4 regions of the Mesorhizobium sp. B2-7-3 genome follow, and region 2 is predicted to be linked to each of the others. Evidence: predicted binding sites of a transcription regulator. Region 2 holds the regulator's gene; each other region holds the start of a gene.
What was found. Region 2 encodes LexA, which represses DNA repair genes until DNA is damaged. Its sites were predicted from a motif close to TGTTCNNNNTGTGTTCNG; they were not measured.

Region 1 (4,263 bases), on a different contig from region 2:
AGGCTGCGGCGATCGATTGGGAGCGCTGGTCGCCCTTGATCAGCGCGCGCCCCTCGCAGGGCAATCCCGGCGGCACGTCGCGCCCATCCGCGAGCGCGAGCTTAGCCTGCACCGGCAGCCCGACCAGTGCGCGGCGCATCGCTTCGAGGCTCGCCTTGAGGATGTTGGTGCCATCGATGCCCTCGGCGCTGATCGACGCCATCGAGACGCCGAGAGCGGAGCCGATGATGTGCAGGAACAGCGCTTCGCGCTGCAGGTGGCTAAGCCGCTTGGAATCGTCGAGACCCTCGGGAATATTGGCGGGGTCGAGCACCACTGCCGCCGCGACCACGGGACCCGCGAGCGGGCCGCGACCGGCTTCGTCCATCCCCGCGACCGGCCACAAACCATCGGCCATCGCCTTCGTCTCGAAGGAGAAATCGGGTTTCTCGACGATTTCGAAGAGAGGCGGAGAATCAGAACGCGCGCGAGCCATGTTGCGGCGAGGTTCGCATCGGCTCCGATTCTCCGCAAGTCCCTCCGGGTCGGGTGGGGCGCCGGACCGGGAGGGCACCGTCTGCAGGCCGGGGCAGGCCGGACGGGATTTCTTTGCCACGGCGGCAATGAACAGCCGAGGCGATTTTCGGTTCAGAGCAGCATCAACTGCTCCTGGTCCTTGCCGGCAGCGACGAACTGGTCGGTCCGCAGCGTACGCCGCTCGGCATTGAGGCCGAGCCGCTTGGCGGTGATTTCGAAGCGCCGGCCGATCTGCCAAGCATAGGGTCCGGCGCCCTTCATGCGCTTGCCCCATTCCGAATCGTAGTCCTTGCCGTCGCGCATCGAACGGACCAGCGACATGACGTGGCGGTAGCGGTCGGGATAGTGGCGCAGCAGCCAGTCCTTGAAGATCGGGCTGACCTCCAGCGGCAGGCGCAGCACCACATAGCCGGCTTCGCGCGCCCCGGCATGGTGCGCCGAGTCGAGGATGCGTTCCATCTCCTGGTCGGTCAGGCCCGGAATGATCGGCGCCACCATCACCGAAGCGGGGATACCGGCATCCGAAAGCTGCCTGATCGCCTCCAGCCGCTTGGTCGGCGTCGATGCCCGAGGTTCCATCGTCCTGGCCAGCATGCGGTCAAGCGTCGTCACCGACAGCGCCACCTTGGCCAAGCCCCGCTCCGCCATGCGCGACAGAATGTCGATGTCGCGCACGACCAGGGCTGACTTGGTGACGATGCCGACCGGGTGGCCGCGCGCCTCCAGCACTTCGAGGATTTCGCGCATGATCCGGTACTGCTTCTCGATCGGCTGGTAGGGATCGGTGTTGGTGCCGATGGCGATGGTGCGCGGCTGGTAGCCATCCTTTGACAATTCCTTGTCGAGCAGGCGTGCCGCGTCGGGCTTGGCGAACAGCTTGGATTCGAAGTCCAGGCCCGGCGACAGGCCCATGAACGAGTGTGTCGGCCGCGCGAAGCAATAGACGCAACCGTGTTCGCAGCCGCGATAGGGATTGATCGACCGGTCGAAGGAGATGTCGGGCGATTCGTTGCGGGTGATGATGGTGCGCGGCTTTTCCACCTGCACCTCGGTCTTGAAGGGAGGAAGTTCCTCCAGCGAACTCCAGCCGTCGTCGAAGACATGCCGGCTGACAGGTTCGAACCGGCCGGACGGATTGATGCCTGCCGACCGGCCGCGGTTGCGGTCCGGACGGACCCGCATGCCGCTCTGCTCGATCATTGCATTGGCCATTTCGGCTCGTCCTGCTCCGAAGGCTGCAATGTCGGCTCGCATGATCGGTTCCATCTTCGCCCGCTCCCAGGGACTGTCCATGTTGTGTCGAATCGCTCTGTTCATGAAATTATTCCTATTTTATCGATGAGAACAAATCAAGAACTTTCTATGGTGCGCTGCAAAAACTGGCGCCGACCAACGCTTTCCGCTATTCGGCTAATCATGCTCAGTGTTCTGATTGAAACGCACAATGACGAGGAGGGGCTCGCCCGTACGCTGGGGACGCTGATTGGCGGCGCGGTCGAGGGCGTGGTGCGTGAGGTTGTCGTCTGCGACACGGGCTCCAGTGACCAGACCCATCGCGTCGCCGAGCATGCCGGCTGCCACTATGTGGGGAGCGGGGGCATCGCCGCCGGCATCCGCCAGGCCAAGGGTGACTGGCTGCTGTTTCTCGAACCGGGTGCGAGGCTGGTGGAGGGCTGGATCGACGCCGTCGTCGCCCATACGGCCAGGCAGACAATAGCGGCCCGGTTCTCGCGGGCGCGGGGCAGCCGTCCACCGTTCCTGGCCCGGGTCTTTTCGGCAAACCGCGCGCTCGCCGACGGACTGGTGATCAGCAAGCGACAGGCGGCATCGCTGTCCAAGAATGCCGGCAGCGCCGAGGCCTTAGCGCGCGGGCTGGCGACCAGACGGCTCGACGCCGAAATCTGGCCAGCGCAGCCGAAGCAGCAGCACCGCTCTGGGGGGTGATTTTTGCAACGGCTCTGCGTGGCGTTGCTTACGACGCCGATTTGCCGCGCCGCAGATGTTCGTCCAGGCGCGGCATGATCTCGACGAAGTTACAGGGCATGTGCCGGTAATCGAGCTGTGGCTCGAGGATACCGTCCCAGGCGTCCTTGCAGGCGCCGGGCGAGCCCGGCAGCACGAAGACGAAAGTGGCGTTGACGACACCGCCGGTCGCCCGGCTCTGGATCGTCGAGGTGCCGATCTTGTCATAGGAAATGCGGTGGAACACTTCCGAAAAGCCGTCCATGCGCTTTTCGAAGATCGGCTCCAGCGCCTCGGGCGTCACATCGCGTCCGGTAAAACCGGTTCCCCCAGTGGTGATCACGACGTCGATGGCCTTGTCCCGCGACCACGCCAGAACGGCGTCGCGGATTTTTTCGCGGTCGTCGGTGACGATATCGCGGGCGGCCAGGATGTGGCCGGCCTTGGTAATGCGATCGGCCAATGTCTGGCCGGATTTGTCGTCGGCCAAGCTGCGTGTGTCGGAAACAGTCAGCACCGCGATGCGCACCGGAATGAAGGCTCGGCTCTCGTCAATTCTGGCCATCTCGCCCAGCCTCCGACGCCATGCTGCGCGTTGCCGCGACGAACCAGTCGGGCTGGCGGCTGCGGATCTCGGCCGCCGCGCGCTTGGCGACATTGCCGGTCTCGAACAGGCCGAAGCACGTCGCGCCCGACCCGGACATTCGTGAAAAGCCAGATCCGGCCTTATCAAGCCATGAAAGCGCCCTGCCGATGGCGGGCTGCATCGCAAGGGCTGGCTGCTCGAGATCGTTGCGGGTGATTTCCAGCCAGTTGCGCAGGCTGTGAAAATCGATGCTGCGCGGCAGCGGCGGCAGCGGCTCATTTTCGCGATGGGACAATGCGGCGAAGATTTCCGCCGTCGAGACCGGCACACCCGGATTGACCAGCACGAGACCCAGTGCTGAAAAATCCGGCACCATCGACAGTTCCTCACCAATGCCGCGCGCGACCAGCGGCTTTGCCGCCAGGCACATCGGCACATCGGCGCCAAGCGAAAGACCGATCCGCGCCAGTTCGGCGCTGTCGAGCTCCAGCCCCCAGCTCTCGGTCAGCCCGCGTAGCACGGCCGCCGCGTCGCTCGATCCTCCGCCCACGCCGGATGCGACCGGAAGGTTCTTTTCGAGCCTGATGCTTACCGGCGGCGTGCTCCGAACGCCAGCGGCCTGCCGCAGGGCGTCGCGGCCCTTCAGCACAAGATTGCCGCCATCGAGCGGTACGTCCGCCGCATAGCGGCCGGACACGCTGAACTCATCGGCGTCGGCCGGCGCGATCTCGATCCTGTCGCCAAAGCGCGTGAACACAGCCAGGCTTTCGATGAGATGATAGCCGTCGGCGCGCCTGCCGGTGACGTGCAAAGCTAGGTTTATCTTGGCGGGTGCGGCCCATGTCCGGACACGCTGACCGGATTCCGCAGTCTCGATTGCGAGTGAAATGAGGGTCAGTCCTTGGCCAGCCGGTATTCGCCGGTCTGCGGATCCTTGACCAGCGTTCCCATCGCGCCGTTGGCCGCCTGTTTTTCGGTGCGCCGCACCTTGGCCGTCACGCGTTCAGCCTCGCGCACGAAGGTGCGGTAACCGAAATAGGCGGCGACGCCGACGACGGCGAAAAAAATGAGCTGCGGCATGTCAAACTCCTACCACGCTGGGCCGGTAAGACCGGCCGGTCGGGTCTTTCGGGCAACCATGCTAGACGCTTTCATGGCTTTTTCAAAGCCCGAAGCGCGCCCACGATGCGCGCTCTTCC
Region 2 (4,263 bases):
ATGCCGACCTCCACCACCTCGAAGCCCGCGGCCGGTGCCGCCGCCTTGATCTTTTCGACCAAGGCAACGTCATTGGCCTCACCGGGATTATAAGGCACGCCGAAGCGCTTGGCGTTCGGCAGCAGCTTCTTGGTGAAGGCCATCACCGCGGCGACGTCCTGCAGATCGCTGGCGCCGGTCATGCCTTCGTCTCCGGCGTCCCATGACGGCACCAGCTTGGCCGCCACTGGATCGGTGACCGCGGCAAAAACGATCGGAATGCCGGAACCGGCGAGCGCTTTCTTGGCGATCTGCGAGACCGGCGTGGTGATGGTGTAGATCAGCTTGGGCTGCTCGGCCTGCAGCTTGGCGATCATCTGCGGCACCAGCGATGCATCGAAATTGGTGTGGCTCTCCGTGTAGACGACGTCCTTGCCCTCGACGAAGCCATTATCCGTCAGCGCCTTCTTGAAGCCGGCTGTGGCGGCGTTCAATTGCGGATGCTCGCCGAAATTGGCAATGCCGATACGGATTTGATCGGCCGCGGCACTGCCGGCACCGACCATCAATGCGCCTGCCAGGGCCAAACCCGACAACCAAGCGGATTTCGACTTCAACATCATTTCCTCCCAGATTTGATCAGGGCCGCTTGGAAACGCGGCTACTACGGCGATCATGGTCAGTCCGCCGGTCTGTGTCAAACATTATATATAATTGTTGCTGTGCCTCAATATCATATATACTTTCGCCAGACGACGGATTGATCACCATGCGGGATGAAACGAGTTCCACAAAAACGGAAGCCGCCTATCAGCTGTTGCGGCGCGACATCCTGACCACGCGCCTCATGCCCGGCGCCCCGCTCAAACTGAGTGCGCTGCGCGGCACCTATGGCGTCGGCTGGACACCGTTGCGCGAAGCCCTGTCGCGGCTCGAGGCCGAACGCCTGGTCACCGCGATCAGCAATCGTGGTTTTGCCGTGGCTCCGGTGTCGCGGGCCGAGCTGGAGGATCTGGCACGCGCCAGGATGGTGGTCGAGATACCCCTGTTCCTCGAATCGATGGAAAAAGGCGGCAGGGAGTGGGAGGATGCCGTGGTCACCGCCCACTACCGGCTCTCGCGTTGCAAGACGGCGGTCGACGATCCCTCGGACGCGGCCGTCGACAGATGGGACGAGAACCACGAGGCTTTCCATGCGGCGCTGCTGAGCGCCGCCACATGCGACTGGCTGTTGCGGTTCCGCTCGACGATCTCGGATCAGCTGCGCCGGCATCATCGCTTTCTTGGTCTGGCGCCGACACTGCGGGCCGCGGCCGGCCTCAAGGATGGCTATGAAGAGGCAATCGAAGCGCTACGCGAAGCGATTGCGATCGAACACCATACCGCGATCATGGAAGCGGCGCTCGACCGTGACGTCGAGCGGGCCAAGGCGCTGATGACGGCGCATATCGGCTACACACTGCACGTCTATGTCCACAGCGAAGACAGCGGCGCTACCAGATACGCCGCTCGCGCCGGCAGCTTGAAGGCGGGTTCGGGATAACTTCAGCGCTTCCGCGACGCCTATTCGAACGCGCTGGCCGGAGTGCGCCGAACGCCCCGATCCATGGCCGCCCGAAGCTACCAATCGTTGGCATTTTGGTTTCGTTTCGTTCCGCGAATAATGGCTCCGCGATTTATACGTCCTTCCGAGGAGAAGCCTTCCAACTAACTGATGCCAAAGCCTCGTCGGCGGATGGGCCACAGGCCATTAACCAAAACGATTTCAATGCGCCTGCCGACGGCGGAAAGGACTGGTTGCCGCCCGCCGTCGCGGGCAAAAAACTTCAGACCCCTTAACAAATTCATTAAACTTTAAACGGTTGCAGAACACAACTGGAACAGATAGTGTTTGTTCTGGGTTTGTTTTTTCGATTCTGGTTCAACCTTTCGTTCAATGTCTTGGGGGCCGCCATGCTGACACGCAAGCAACATGAACTGCTGATGTTCATCCACGAACGGCTCAAGGAAAGCGGGATACCGCCTTCCTTCGACGAGATGAAGGAAGCACTCGATCTTGCCTCCAAGTCGGGGATCCATCGCCTGATCACGGCGCTGGAGGAGCGCGGCTTCATTCGCCGGCTACCCAATCGGGCGCGCGCGCTGGAAGTGCTGCGGTTGCCGGACTCGATCGCGCCGGGCCTCAATGCGGCAAAGAAGTTCTCGCCAAGCGTCATCCAAGGCAGCCTTGGCCAAGGCAGTCTCGGACGCCAGATCAGGCCGGCCGCTGCGCCTTCGCGCCTGCCCGCGGCCGGCAACGACGACGATGCGGTTTCAGCCGTGTCCATCCCGGTCATGGGCCGTATCGCCGCCGGTGTGCCGATCGATGCCATCCAGCATCAGACGCATTCGATCTCGGTGCCGCCGGACATGATCATGGGCGGCGAGCACTATGCGTTGGAGGTCAAGGGCGACTCGATGATCGAGGCTGGTATCTTCGATGGAGACACGGTCATTATCCGCAATGCCGACACGGCAAGCCCGGGCGAAATTATCGTGGCACTGGTCGACGAAGAGGAAGCGACACTGAAGCGGTTCCGCCGCAAAGGCGCTTCGATCGCGCTCGAGGCCGCCAATCCAGCCTACGAAACGCGCATTTTCGGGCCGGACAGGGTCAAGGTGCAAGGCAAGCTGGTCGGGTTGATCAGGCGTTACTGAGCCGGCTTGCCATCGGGCTTGTCGGGTTTTTTGTACGGCGGCAGCCCCCTCGCCTCGCGTGAGAATTTTCGCTGTTCGTGCCAGGGCCGGTATGGTCCGTCGATGGCGAATGCGATCGCGGCCCGGGTCGTGGCCGACTGGGGATTGAAGAAGACGGCAGCGCTTCCCTTGCGGGCGAGCTGCCGTTTGGTGACGACGAGAACCAGTGGATTATGGCAGGCGTCATAGGCGGTTGCGTCGTTGACGATGATCAGGTCGGCGAAAGCGCAGGCTTTCCAGGTGGTCTTGCGGTCCTCGACATAGGCAATGATCGCGCCGGAAGGGTGCCTGGCAAGGCACAGGCCTTCGCGGCAGTAGAAGGGCGATCCCGGCGGCAGGTCGGTGGGACTGGCAACATCGAATTGCCTGTCTGTCGTGTCGAACATTTCCGGTTTGACGATTGTTTCGGAGATCAGGGCGCGCTTCCAGTTGTCGGTTGCGAATTCGTTCGGACGTTCCCGGTTGACGGCCAGTTCGCCATTGCCGATCGGCAGCGCGACCAGCCGCGCATCTTCCGAGATCAGCACATCGGGCGCGCGTGTGTGCGACACAATCAACAGGCCGGCAAGCGCGAATGGCAGCGCCGCGAGCCGCAGCCATGTCGTCGCCATCGTCGCGATTGCCAGCGCGACGGTGACCAGCAGCACGGATTGCTGCGAAATCAGCCCGACTCCATCGACCGGAGAGCGCTCCGATATCCACGCCGACACGGCGATCATAGCTGTCAGGCCCTTGCCCATGAGATAGAGAGCCGGCCAATCCAGTCCGAATGGCATCAGCAGGGCGCTGGCGACGGCCAGGAACATCACGACCGACACGATCGGCATCACGGCCAGATTGGCGAACAGGCTGAGCGGCGATACCCGCTGGAAATGCCAGATGGCAAACAGTGCCGTGGCGCTGCCGGCGATAATGGACGTCATGGCCAATCCTCCTGTCGCCAGCAGGAATTTTCGCGTCAGGAACCCCGCCAGGGATCGCTTTGGCGGCGGTGGCCGCGTCTTTCCCGCATGGTGATCGGCCCAGCCGGCATAAGCGCCAACCAGGGCCGCGGTCGCGGCGAACGACATCTGAAAGCTCGGGCCGACGACCTCGTGAGGCGAGACCAGGATGACGGCGATCGCCGAGATCGCCAGATTGCGCATGGTCAGGGCAGCGCGATCGAAGAAGACGGCAATCAGCATCACCGCCAGCATGATGAAGCTGCGTTCGGCGGCAACGACGACACCGGAAATGATGAGATAGGCCGCGATCGAGAACAGTGCGGCGGCGGCCGCGTATTTCTTCACCGGCCGGCGCGCGGAAAAGTCTGGAAACAGCGCGAAGGCACCACGCAGCAGACCCATGATGGTGCCGGCCACAAGCGCCATATGCAGTCCCGAAATAGAGATGATGTGATAGATGCCGGTACGCCGCATCGCTTCATTGATTTCATCGGGTATGCCGGCGCGCACGCCGACGATCAGCGCCGCCGCGATCTCGCCTTCAGCGCCGCCGACGCTGCCCCTGATGTGGTCGGCGATGGATTCGCGGGCATTTTCGATGCCT
Region 3 (4,263 bases), on a different contig from region 2:
CCGACGGGGCAACAATGCGCATCGAGACCGGCGTGCGGGCTGGCGATGCCATCTCGCCCTACTACGACCCGATGATCGCGAAGCTGGTCGTCCATGCCGGAGACAGACGGCAGGCGCTGGAAGCGCTCCGCACCGCGCTCGCGCAAACCGAGATTGCCGGCTCCACCGTCAACACCGCTTTTCTTGCCGCTCTTGCCGCCGATCTGGATTTTGCGGCTGAAGACATCGATACCGGCCTGATCGGCAGACACCAGGAGGCGCTGACGGCGGTCGCGCCGCCGACCGGCGAGATCATCGCGGCTGCCGCCCTGGCGGCCTCGGGTGCCGGAGCATTGCCGCCCTCGAACGACCCATGGTCGGCACTCGCCGGCTATGCGCATTTCCACGGCGTGGCGCGGCGCATGCGGCTGACGTTCGGCGACGAAGCCATTCAGGCAAGGATTTCAGTGCGATCGGACGGGCGCTTCCAGGTGGCGCTCGATGCGCTTTATGACAACACCAATTCGCATGATATTCGCGCCGTTCCCCGCCTCGCCCGCTGGCCTGGCCACATCACCGTGTTCGAAGGCGCCGTCGGCTATACTTTCGCGGTGCCGGACCCCTTGGCCAGGAGCGATGAAGCGGCCGCCGCCACCGGCAGCCTGCGCGCACCGATGCCGGGCCTGGTCAAGCTTGTGCGCGTGGCGAAAGGCGACGCTGTGATCAAAGGACAACCTCTGCTGATCCTCGAGGCGATGAAGATGGAGCACACCATCGCCGCCCCGCATGACGGGGTGATCGCCGAGGTCGCCGGGGAAGGCGCACAGGTCACCGACGGGACAGTGCTGGTGCGGTTCGCCGAGGACCAGAACGCGTCCACCGCGGCCGCCGGCGGATAGAAGGAGCGCACCGCGGACCGCAAACGGAAATGGCCAGGACGAACCCGGCCATTCCCTTGGAGTACCCGACTGCCAGGGCGATTACTGCGCGATCGGCGCGTACTTGCCGTCATGCCACTGGTTGATGTCGTAGCTGGCATTCTTGAGGTCGCCCTTCTCGTCGAAGGTGACGTCGCCGACAACGGTGCTGATCGCCGTGCCATTCTTCAGCGCCTCGGCAACCTTGGCCGGATCGTCGCTGCCGGCACGCTTGATGCCTTCGGCGAATGCCTGGACCACGGCATAGGAGAACAGCGTGAAGCCTTCCGGCACGAAGCCGCCGGCCTTGATCTTCTCGACGGCTGCCTTGGCTTCCGGCTTTGCCTGCGGATCCGACGGGAACACGAACATCGTGCCCTCGCCGGCCGGGCCGGCAACCTGCCAGAATTCCGGCGAAGCGATCGAGTCCGGCATGATCAGCTGGAACTTGAAATTCTGTTCCGCCGACTGACGCAGGATCAGGCCAGCTTCAGGATGATAACCGCCGAAATAGACGACATCGGCCTTGAGATCCTTCAGCTTGGTGACAAGCGCCGAATAGTCCTTCTCGCCGGGGTTGATGGCGTCATAATAGACCTCCTTGAGGCCACCGGTATTCATGGTCGCCTTGACGGCATCAGCCACGCCCTGGCCGTAAGCGCTCTTGTCGTGCAGGATGACGACGTTCTTGCCGGCGTATTTCTTGGCGATCCACGGGCCGATGAAGGCGCCCTGTGCGTCGTCACGCGTATAGAGACGCATGATCGTCGACCAGCCGGCCTTGGCGGCCGCATCGGTCAGCACCGGGTTCGAGGAAGCCGGGCTCATCATCAGCGCGCCGGCTTCGGCATAGACCGCCGAGGCCGGAATGCTGGAACCCGAGCAGGCATGCCCGTCGATGAACTTGACGCTGTTGGCGACGATGCGATTGGCGACCGACACCGCCTGCTTGGGATCGCACTGGTCGTCCTCGATGTCGAGCTTGATCTGGGAACCGTTGACGCCGCCAGCCGCGTTGATGGCATCGGCGGCGGCCTGTGCGCCCTGCTTGAACTGATCGCCGATGGTGGCGAGCTGTCCGGTCATCGGGCCGACCACTGAGATGGTGATGTCATCGGCGAACGCGACCGGCGCGCTCATCATCAGGCCGAAAATGGCCGCGCTCAAAACACTCATTTTTTTCATGACAATAGAACTCCTCCACTCACGCGCGGCCGCCCGGCCGCGCTTCTTCCAGAGAGGCGGGACAATTTCATCCTTCATCGGACCTGTCTAGGCGCATTGGCGCCACTCGATTAGGCCTGCGCGGCCTCATCCACGCAAAAAGCCACGCCAGCCTTGTTCCGGCCGGTCGTGGCTTTTTTTGCCGGTCAGGCTGTTTCCCCGGCGCCCCCGCGCTGTGAACCCAACCCACCTTCCCTGTCTTCATGTTGGCCATGATCCTTCCGAAAACCGGAGTCTTCGGGATCATGGTCCGTTGCGCGGCTTGGACCTGTCGGCGTGCCGCATTCTCGTTGTCGATGGCCGTGGCCTGGCTGTCTGCGCAGCCTTTTCCCTGTTGGCCCGACCGTCTTTCTGCGGTCTTGGCCGGAGCGTCTCCGTCTGGCGGAACTCAGTGCATGGTCATCCATTCGCGGGCTTCGCGCAGCGCCTTGGCGATCTCGACCTTCGACATGGCCGCCGAGAGTTCCGAGCGCAACTCGGCGGCGCGGGCCGATCCCTTGATGGCGGCGATGTTGAACCATTTGTGGGCGGCAACGACGTCGGTTTCGCAATCGCGGCCGGTCGCATACATCATGCCCAATTCGAAAAGAATGTCGGCCTGGGCAGTTGCCCCCATGGCGCCGAAGCCTGCTTCAAGCATTTCAAAACGTGCCATTTTTAGTCCCCTGTCTGGCTCCCGAGAGCTGCCTCCGTTCGTCTTGTCCGGGCCGCTCTTTCGATGCTTTCGAGAATGCCGCGCAGGCTTGAATCCGTCGTTAAATGGCGTGCTTAATTTGAGGAAAACAAAGCTAAAACAAGAGGTAAACGCGAAAATTCGTTAAGGATACGAAGCCAGCAATTCAGCTGGTTTTCGCCAAATTTGCCGAAAATTTTCGAGCGCGCGGTCAACACTCTGCTAACCCTAGAAAGCAAACACGAGGCGCTGGTCGTTTTCATTTCCGGGCCGACAGGGCGAATTCAGGCGCTTTCGAAATGCCAAAACCTTCCGTCGCGGCACCGCTTTCGTTTTGACGGAAGCTGGATTAGCTTACGTTTGCGTAAGCGGCAGACCGGCGAGGCGGAGCATCCGGCCGGCTATCCAAAGGGAGGAAGACATGTCTCGAAAAGTGAGCCTGGCCCTGGCGGCCACTTTGATCCTGAGCGGCGCGGCGTGGGCCGATCCGATCGAGGGCAACTGGAAAACGCAAGCCGGCGACACCGCTGCCATTTCAGGCAGCAGCTCGTTCTCCATCACGCTCAAATCAGGCAAATATGCCGGCAAGACCATCGGCTCGCTCAAGGCGGCCGGCGACAACAAATACACCGGCAACATCACCGATCCGGCAAATGACAAGACCTATTCGGGCAAGGCAACCTTGTCGGGCGCCTCGCTCAAGATGAGCGGTTGCGTGCTCGGCGGACTGATCTGCAAGAGCCAGACCTGGCACAAACTCTAGGCGACCATTTCCTTGTGATCTCTAGACGGGGCCTGGCGGGCCCCGTTTTCGTTCTGTCGATGAGCAGGCAGCGCTCGGTCGGCATTCTGGTTGCCGCAACCCAGTCAACATCCCTTCAATCAATTTGAACGGCAGATGAACGCCGGCATCAGAGCCGGTTCAGAGGCGTCAGGGCATTCTCATGCGTGTTGAAGGAGACACGGACCCAATGCTTGCTCGCCGCTTCACCATCGTCTGCCTGCTGATGAGCCTGTTTGGAATGTTCTTCGCCATCCTTGTCGCCGAAGCGGGCCGTTCCCCGCGCTCCTGGGACGGCGCCACCAGAATGTGCCATCTCGCCTGCCCGACCGATTTTCGTCACTGAAGCAGAGAACCCGGACCTCGAAAAGAAAAGCACAGAGATCATGAACCGCATCGCCGCCAACCTCTCCAAGACCCTCCGGCTCCTGCCGCGGGCGGCGCTCATCCTGATACTTCTGGCCGCTCCGGTCCTGGCGGTGCCGATGATGCGCGCCGATAGCGGCTCGACGATCGAGGCGCCGGCGCTCAGAAAGTCCGGCGTCGGGTTCGTGCTGCTGGTCAGCCTGCAGCGGGGTTGAAGAAAAAAGCGCGCTTTGAGCGCCTTCGGCGGCGAGCCCCCTCCCAACCGCCCGTCCAAGTCTCTATATTGAGCCATGGAAAAGCGAATCTATCCCCAAGCCATCGAA
Region 4 (4,263 bases), on a different contig from region 2:
GGCACCTCGAAGTCGAGTTCCTGGCGCGTCGTCAAACTAAAAGATGACCCCACAACCCTTAGTAACAATGGAGAAAACCATGTTCGATCATATCTCGATCGGCGTTCGCGACGTCACTGCCTCCAAACGTTTCTACGATGCCGCGCTGAGGCCGCTCGGCTTCACTTGCGTCAGCCAATCGCCGGGTTCGCTCGGCTATGGTGTCCAGGCTGTCGCGCCCCAGGCTGTCGCGCTGTGGGTCAACGAGGCGGCGCGCCCGGTGCCGGCGGACGAAAGATCCGGCCTGCATTTCTGCTTCGCCGCGCCGACACGGGATAGCGTTGGTGCCTTTCATGCCGGGGCGTTGCGCGAAGGCGGGAGCGACAATGGCGGACCGGGCCTGCGCGCCGACTATGGCGAGAACTATTACGCGGCCTTCGTCGTCGATCCGGACGGCTATCGCCTGGAGGCCTATTGCGGCGCTGCCGCCTAACCTGCGGCTCTGACTGTTCCCACCGACCGGGCTTTGCTCTACCAATGTGGGTACGGGCTTGGCCCGGCGGGAGGGGTCAGCGATGCCGAGTTTCGACAGCCTGTTCAATGCCTTCGTCACCATTCTCGTGACCATCGATCCGCCTGGGCTGGCGCCTCTGTTCCTCGCCGTGACGCGCGGCATGAACCGCGAGGAGCGCAGCCAGGTTTCCGTGCGCGCCTCGGTCATCGGTTTTCTGGTGATGGCGCTGTTTGCGGTAGCCGGCGCGTCGATCCTGTCGGTGTTCGGCATCACTCTGCCGGCGTTCCGTGTCGCCGGCGGGTTCCTGCTGTTCTTCATCGCCTTCGAAATGGTGTTCGAGCGCCGGCAGGACCGCAAGGAAAAGATCGGCGACGTCGCCATCACCAAGGACATGATCCACAACATCGCCGCCTTCCCCCTGGCGATCCCGCTGATCGCCGGCCCCGGCGCGATTTCAGCGACGGTGCTGCTCTCCGGCTCGTTTCAGGGTTTTGCGGCGCAGGCGGCCCTGGTCGGCATCATCCTTGTCTGCCTCGTCATAACCTATCTGGTGTTCGTGCTGTCGGAACGCATCGACCGCATCCTCGGCCAGACCGGCCGCTCGATCCTGACCCGCCTGCTCGGGGTTATCCTGGCGGCACTGGCCGTGCAGTTCGTGGCAGATGGCATCAAGGCGCTGATGGCCTCGTAGGCCCGCTTATTTTGCGGTCGTATCGATGACTTCAAAGTCGTGGGTAATCGTCGCGGTCTTGGCCATCATGGCGGAGGCCGAGCAGTATTTTTCGATTGAAAGGTCGATTGCCCGCTTGACCTTGTCGCTGGACAGCGCCCGGCCCTTGACGATGAAATGCATATGGATGCGGGCAAACACTTTGGGATCGGTTTCGGAGCGGTCGGAATCGAGCTCGACCACGCAATCCTCGACGGCCTCGCGCCCCTTTTCGAGGATATGGACGACATCATAGGCCGAGCAGCCGCCGGTGCCGATCAGCACCAGCTCCATCGGGCTCGGTCCCGGCGTCTTGCCTTCCGGGCCTGACGCCGTGCCCAGCACGACCTTGTGGCCGCTGCCGGACTCGCCGACGAAGGTGCGCTCCTCGACCCATTTTACCCGTGCCTTCATCGCCAGTCCTCTTACGTCTCTGATCGCGCCAACGTCAGCTCAAACCACCATGCAAAACCCCGAAAGTCCATGCGGACCCTCGGGGCATATCAAGTAAAGGCATTCGCTATTTGGTGCGGCTTTCGATCAGAACGGAATTTCGTCGTCCAGTTCGCGCGACGAACCACCGCCACCGCCGCCCCTGGGAGCGTTGCCGCCACCGCGGTTGAACCCTTCGTTCGGGCTCGACTGGCCGAAATCGGAACCACGGCTGCTGCCGCCACCGCTGTAGCCGCCAACCTGACCGCCCTCACCCTGGCCACGCGCGTCGAGCATCTGCAACTCGCCACGGAATTTCTGCAGCACGACTTCGGTCGTGTATTTGTCGGCACCGGTCTGGTCCTGCCATTTGCGCGTCTGCAGCTGGCCCTCGACATAAACCTTCATGCCCTTCTTCAGATACTGCTCCGCCACCTTGGCGATGCCCTCATTGAAGATGACGACGTTATGCCACTCGGTCTTTTCCTTGCGCTCGCCGGAATTCTTGTCGCGCCAGCTTTCCGACGTCGCGATGCGGATGTTGACGACCGGCTCGCCCGAGTTCAGGCGGCGGATTTCAGGGTCAGCGCCGAGATTGCCGACCAGAATGACCTTGTTGACGCTACCCGCCATGATATTTCTCCGCGCTATCCGAAACAAATTTTTGTCGCAGCACCTTACAGGCTACGCACGTCAGCCGCTTGCCAAGGCTGGCTTTTCCCACAAGGTTTTTGTTCCCTTTTCGTTCCTATATGCACCGCCGCCAATTGTCAAGGAATGGCAGCAATGCCGGAACGCCGCATATGGGTCTCAAAACAGCGCTTGCCAAATCGATAAGTATCGACTTATGCTTTTGTCATGATCGAAGCAGAGATTTTCCGCGCCTTGGCCGACCCGACACGCCGCGCCGTCTTTGAGCGTCTCGCCACAAGCGAGATGAGCGTGTCGGAATTGCGCAGCGGCCTGACGGTGTCGCAACCGGCGGTGTCGCAGCATCTGGCGGTGCTGCGGGGCGCCGGCCTCGTGGTCGAGCGGCGGGCCGGCCGCAACGCCTATTATCGTGCGGATCCGCAGGGGCTTGCCCCGCTGCTCTCATGGATCGAACGCTACCGTACCTTCTGGCCGGAGCGCATCGAAAGGCTGAAGACGGTTTTGAAGGACATGGATCAATGAACAGCCAAAGCGAAGTCTCTCCCGATGCGATTGAGTTCGAATACGATCTTGCCGAGCCGCCGGAAAAGGTTTGGCGGGCGCTGACCGTGCCGGAACTGCTCGCCGCCTGGATGATGCCCAACGACATCAGGCCGCAGACCGGCAGCCGCTTTGCCTTCGCCGGTCAAGACGCGGCGATCGAATGCGAGATTCTCGATGCCGAGCCCGAACGCCTGCTGCGCTATTCCTGGCGCGAGCGGTCGGACGATGCCGCGCACCCACTCGACAGCACCGTCACCTTCACACTCGCCCGAACCGTTTCCGGCGGCACGCATCTGCGCATCCTCCATGACGGCTTTGCTCGCAAGGCGATGCCGGCCGTGGCCATGGCGGGGGCAGGCTGCCGGCTTTCGCTGCACGGGACCGGCACGCCTATAGCCGCGAACACCCCACGCCTTCTGCTGCTGCACGCGGCTTGAACACGGAAAATTGGAGACAGAAAATGAGCGGTGTTGCCAGTCTTGTGCCGATGGTAATCGAGCAATCGAGCCGCGGCGAACGCGCATTCGACATTTTTTCGCGGCTGCTGCGCGAGCGCATCGTCTTCGTCAACGGGGAGATTAACGATGACGTCTCGGCGCTGGTCTGCGCGCAGCTTTTGTCGCTGGAGTCGGACAATCCCGAGAAGGAGATCTCGCTCTACATCAACTCGCCGGGCGGCATGGTGACCAGCGGCTTCGCCATCTACGACACGATGCAGTATATCAGCTGCCCGGTGTCGACCGTGTGCATGGGCTTTGCCGCATCGATGGGATCGTTCCTGCTGATGGCGGGCACGGCCGGGCGGCGCATCGCACTACCCAACGCCACCATCCTGCTGCATCAGCCGCTGGGCGGCTTCCAGGGCCAGGCTTCCGACATCCAGCGGCACGCCGAACGCATCGGCCAGACCAAACGCCACATGACCGAACTCTACGCCCAGCATTGCGGCCGCAGCTATGAAGACGTCGAGCGCACGCTCGACCGCGACCATTTCATGACCGCCCGCGAGGCCCAGGCCTGGGGCATCGTCGACCATGTGTTCGACACCCGCAAAAAGGCTGCGTAGGACCAGAGTGAGGTCAAATCCTGCTGCTTGTCGAAGATTTGACGATCCCGCTCTGGCTCCGGTGGCGGCAGGCCCCTATAACAAGGGATGACCGACACTCATCGATCAAGAACATCGCACCGTGTCACGGCCGCCATGGTGCTTGCCATCGTCGGCCTTGTGTCCAGGTCGGCACTTGCCGACGAGGCCTCGTCGTCGGTTCGGAAAGGCGCCCTGCCCGGCGTAACCGGCGACTATCGCATCGCAAAGCCCGCCCCGGTGCCCGAACCCGACGACGCGTTCCCCAGCAGCGGCAACGGGCAGTTCAAGATCGGCAATACCGATGTCAGGATTTCCGGCAGCATCACCGTCGATGTCGGAGTTGGCGGG

Region 1: FJW04_RS15280 (PA0069 family radical SAM protein) is a predicted target of LexA. The motif match lies at 1,857-1,874, and genes of this name have one in related genera.
Region 3: FJW04_RS28395 (sel1 repeat family protein) is a predicted target of LexA. The motif match lies at 2,899-2,916, and genes of this name have one in related genera.
Region 4: FJW04_RS22810 (single-stranded DNA-binding protein) is a predicted target of LexA. The motif match lies at 2,367-2,384, and genes of this name have one in related genera.

Annotation. Positions count from the first base shown of each region.
Region 1 covers NZ_VFTY01000006.1:84,734-88,996, reverse strand. Annotated here, with positions in the region: gene FJW04_RS15285 (ribonuclease HII) at 1-475, opposite strand, end outside; gene FJW04_RS15280 (PA0069 family radical SAM protein) at 628-1,782, opposite strand; gene FJW04_RS15275 (glycosyltransferase) at 1,933-2,460, shown strand; gene moaB (molybdenum cofactor biosynthesis protein B) at 2,489-3,043, opposite strand; gene FJW04_RS15265 (4-(cytidine 5'-diphospho)-2-C-methyl-D-erythritol kinase) at 3,030-3,953, opposite strand; gene FJW04_RS15260 (membrane protein) at 3,959-4,144, opposite strand; gene FJW04_RS15255 (S49 family peptidase) at 4,227-4,263, opposite strand, start outside.
Region 2 covers NZ_VFTY01000017.1:35,101-39,363, forward strand. Annotated here, with positions in the region: gene FJW04_RS28010 (ABC transporter substrate-binding protein) at 1-599, opposite strand, end outside; gene FJW04_RS28015 (GntR family transcriptional regulator) at 749-1,522, shown strand; gene lexA (transcriptional repressor LexA) at 1,933-2,676, shown strand; gene FJW04_RS28025 (ComEC/Rec2 family competence protein) at 2,670-4,263, opposite strand, start outside.
Region 3 covers NZ_VFTY01000018.1:17,937-22,199, forward strand. Annotated here, with positions in the region: gene FJW04_RS28385 (acetyl/propionyl/methylcrotonyl-CoA carboxylase subunit alpha) at 1-878, shown strand, start outside; gene FJW04_RS28390 (branched-chain amino acid ABC transporter substrate-binding protein) at 960-2,081, opposite strand; gene FJW04_RS28395 (sel1 repeat family protein) at 2,509-2,775, opposite strand; gene FJW04_RS28400 (DUF2147 domain-containing protein) at 3,215-3,556, shown strand; gene FJW04_RS30125 (hypothetical protein) at 3,765-3,920, shown strand; gene FJW04_RS28405 (hypothetical protein) at 3,961-4,155, shown strand.
Region 4 covers NZ_VFTY01000010.1:240,727-244,989, reverse strand. Annotated here, with positions in the region: gene FJW04_RS22830 (hypothetical protein) at 1-47, shown strand, start outside; gene FJW04_RS22825 (VOC family protein) at 80-472, shown strand; gene FJW04_RS22820 (MarC family protein) at 555-1,184, shown strand; gene FJW04_RS22815 (OsmC family protein) at 1,191-1,616, opposite strand; gene FJW04_RS22810 (single-stranded DNA-binding protein) at 1,743-2,267, opposite strand; gene FJW04_RS22805 (metalloregulator ArsR/SmtB family transcription factor) at 2,493-2,807, shown strand; gene FJW04_RS22800 (SRPBCC domain-containing protein) at 2,804-3,265, shown strand; gene FJW04_RS22795 (ATP-dependent Clp protease proteolytic subunit) at 3,289-3,894, shown strand; gene FJW04_RS22790 (hypothetical protein) at 3,982-4,263, shown strand, end outside.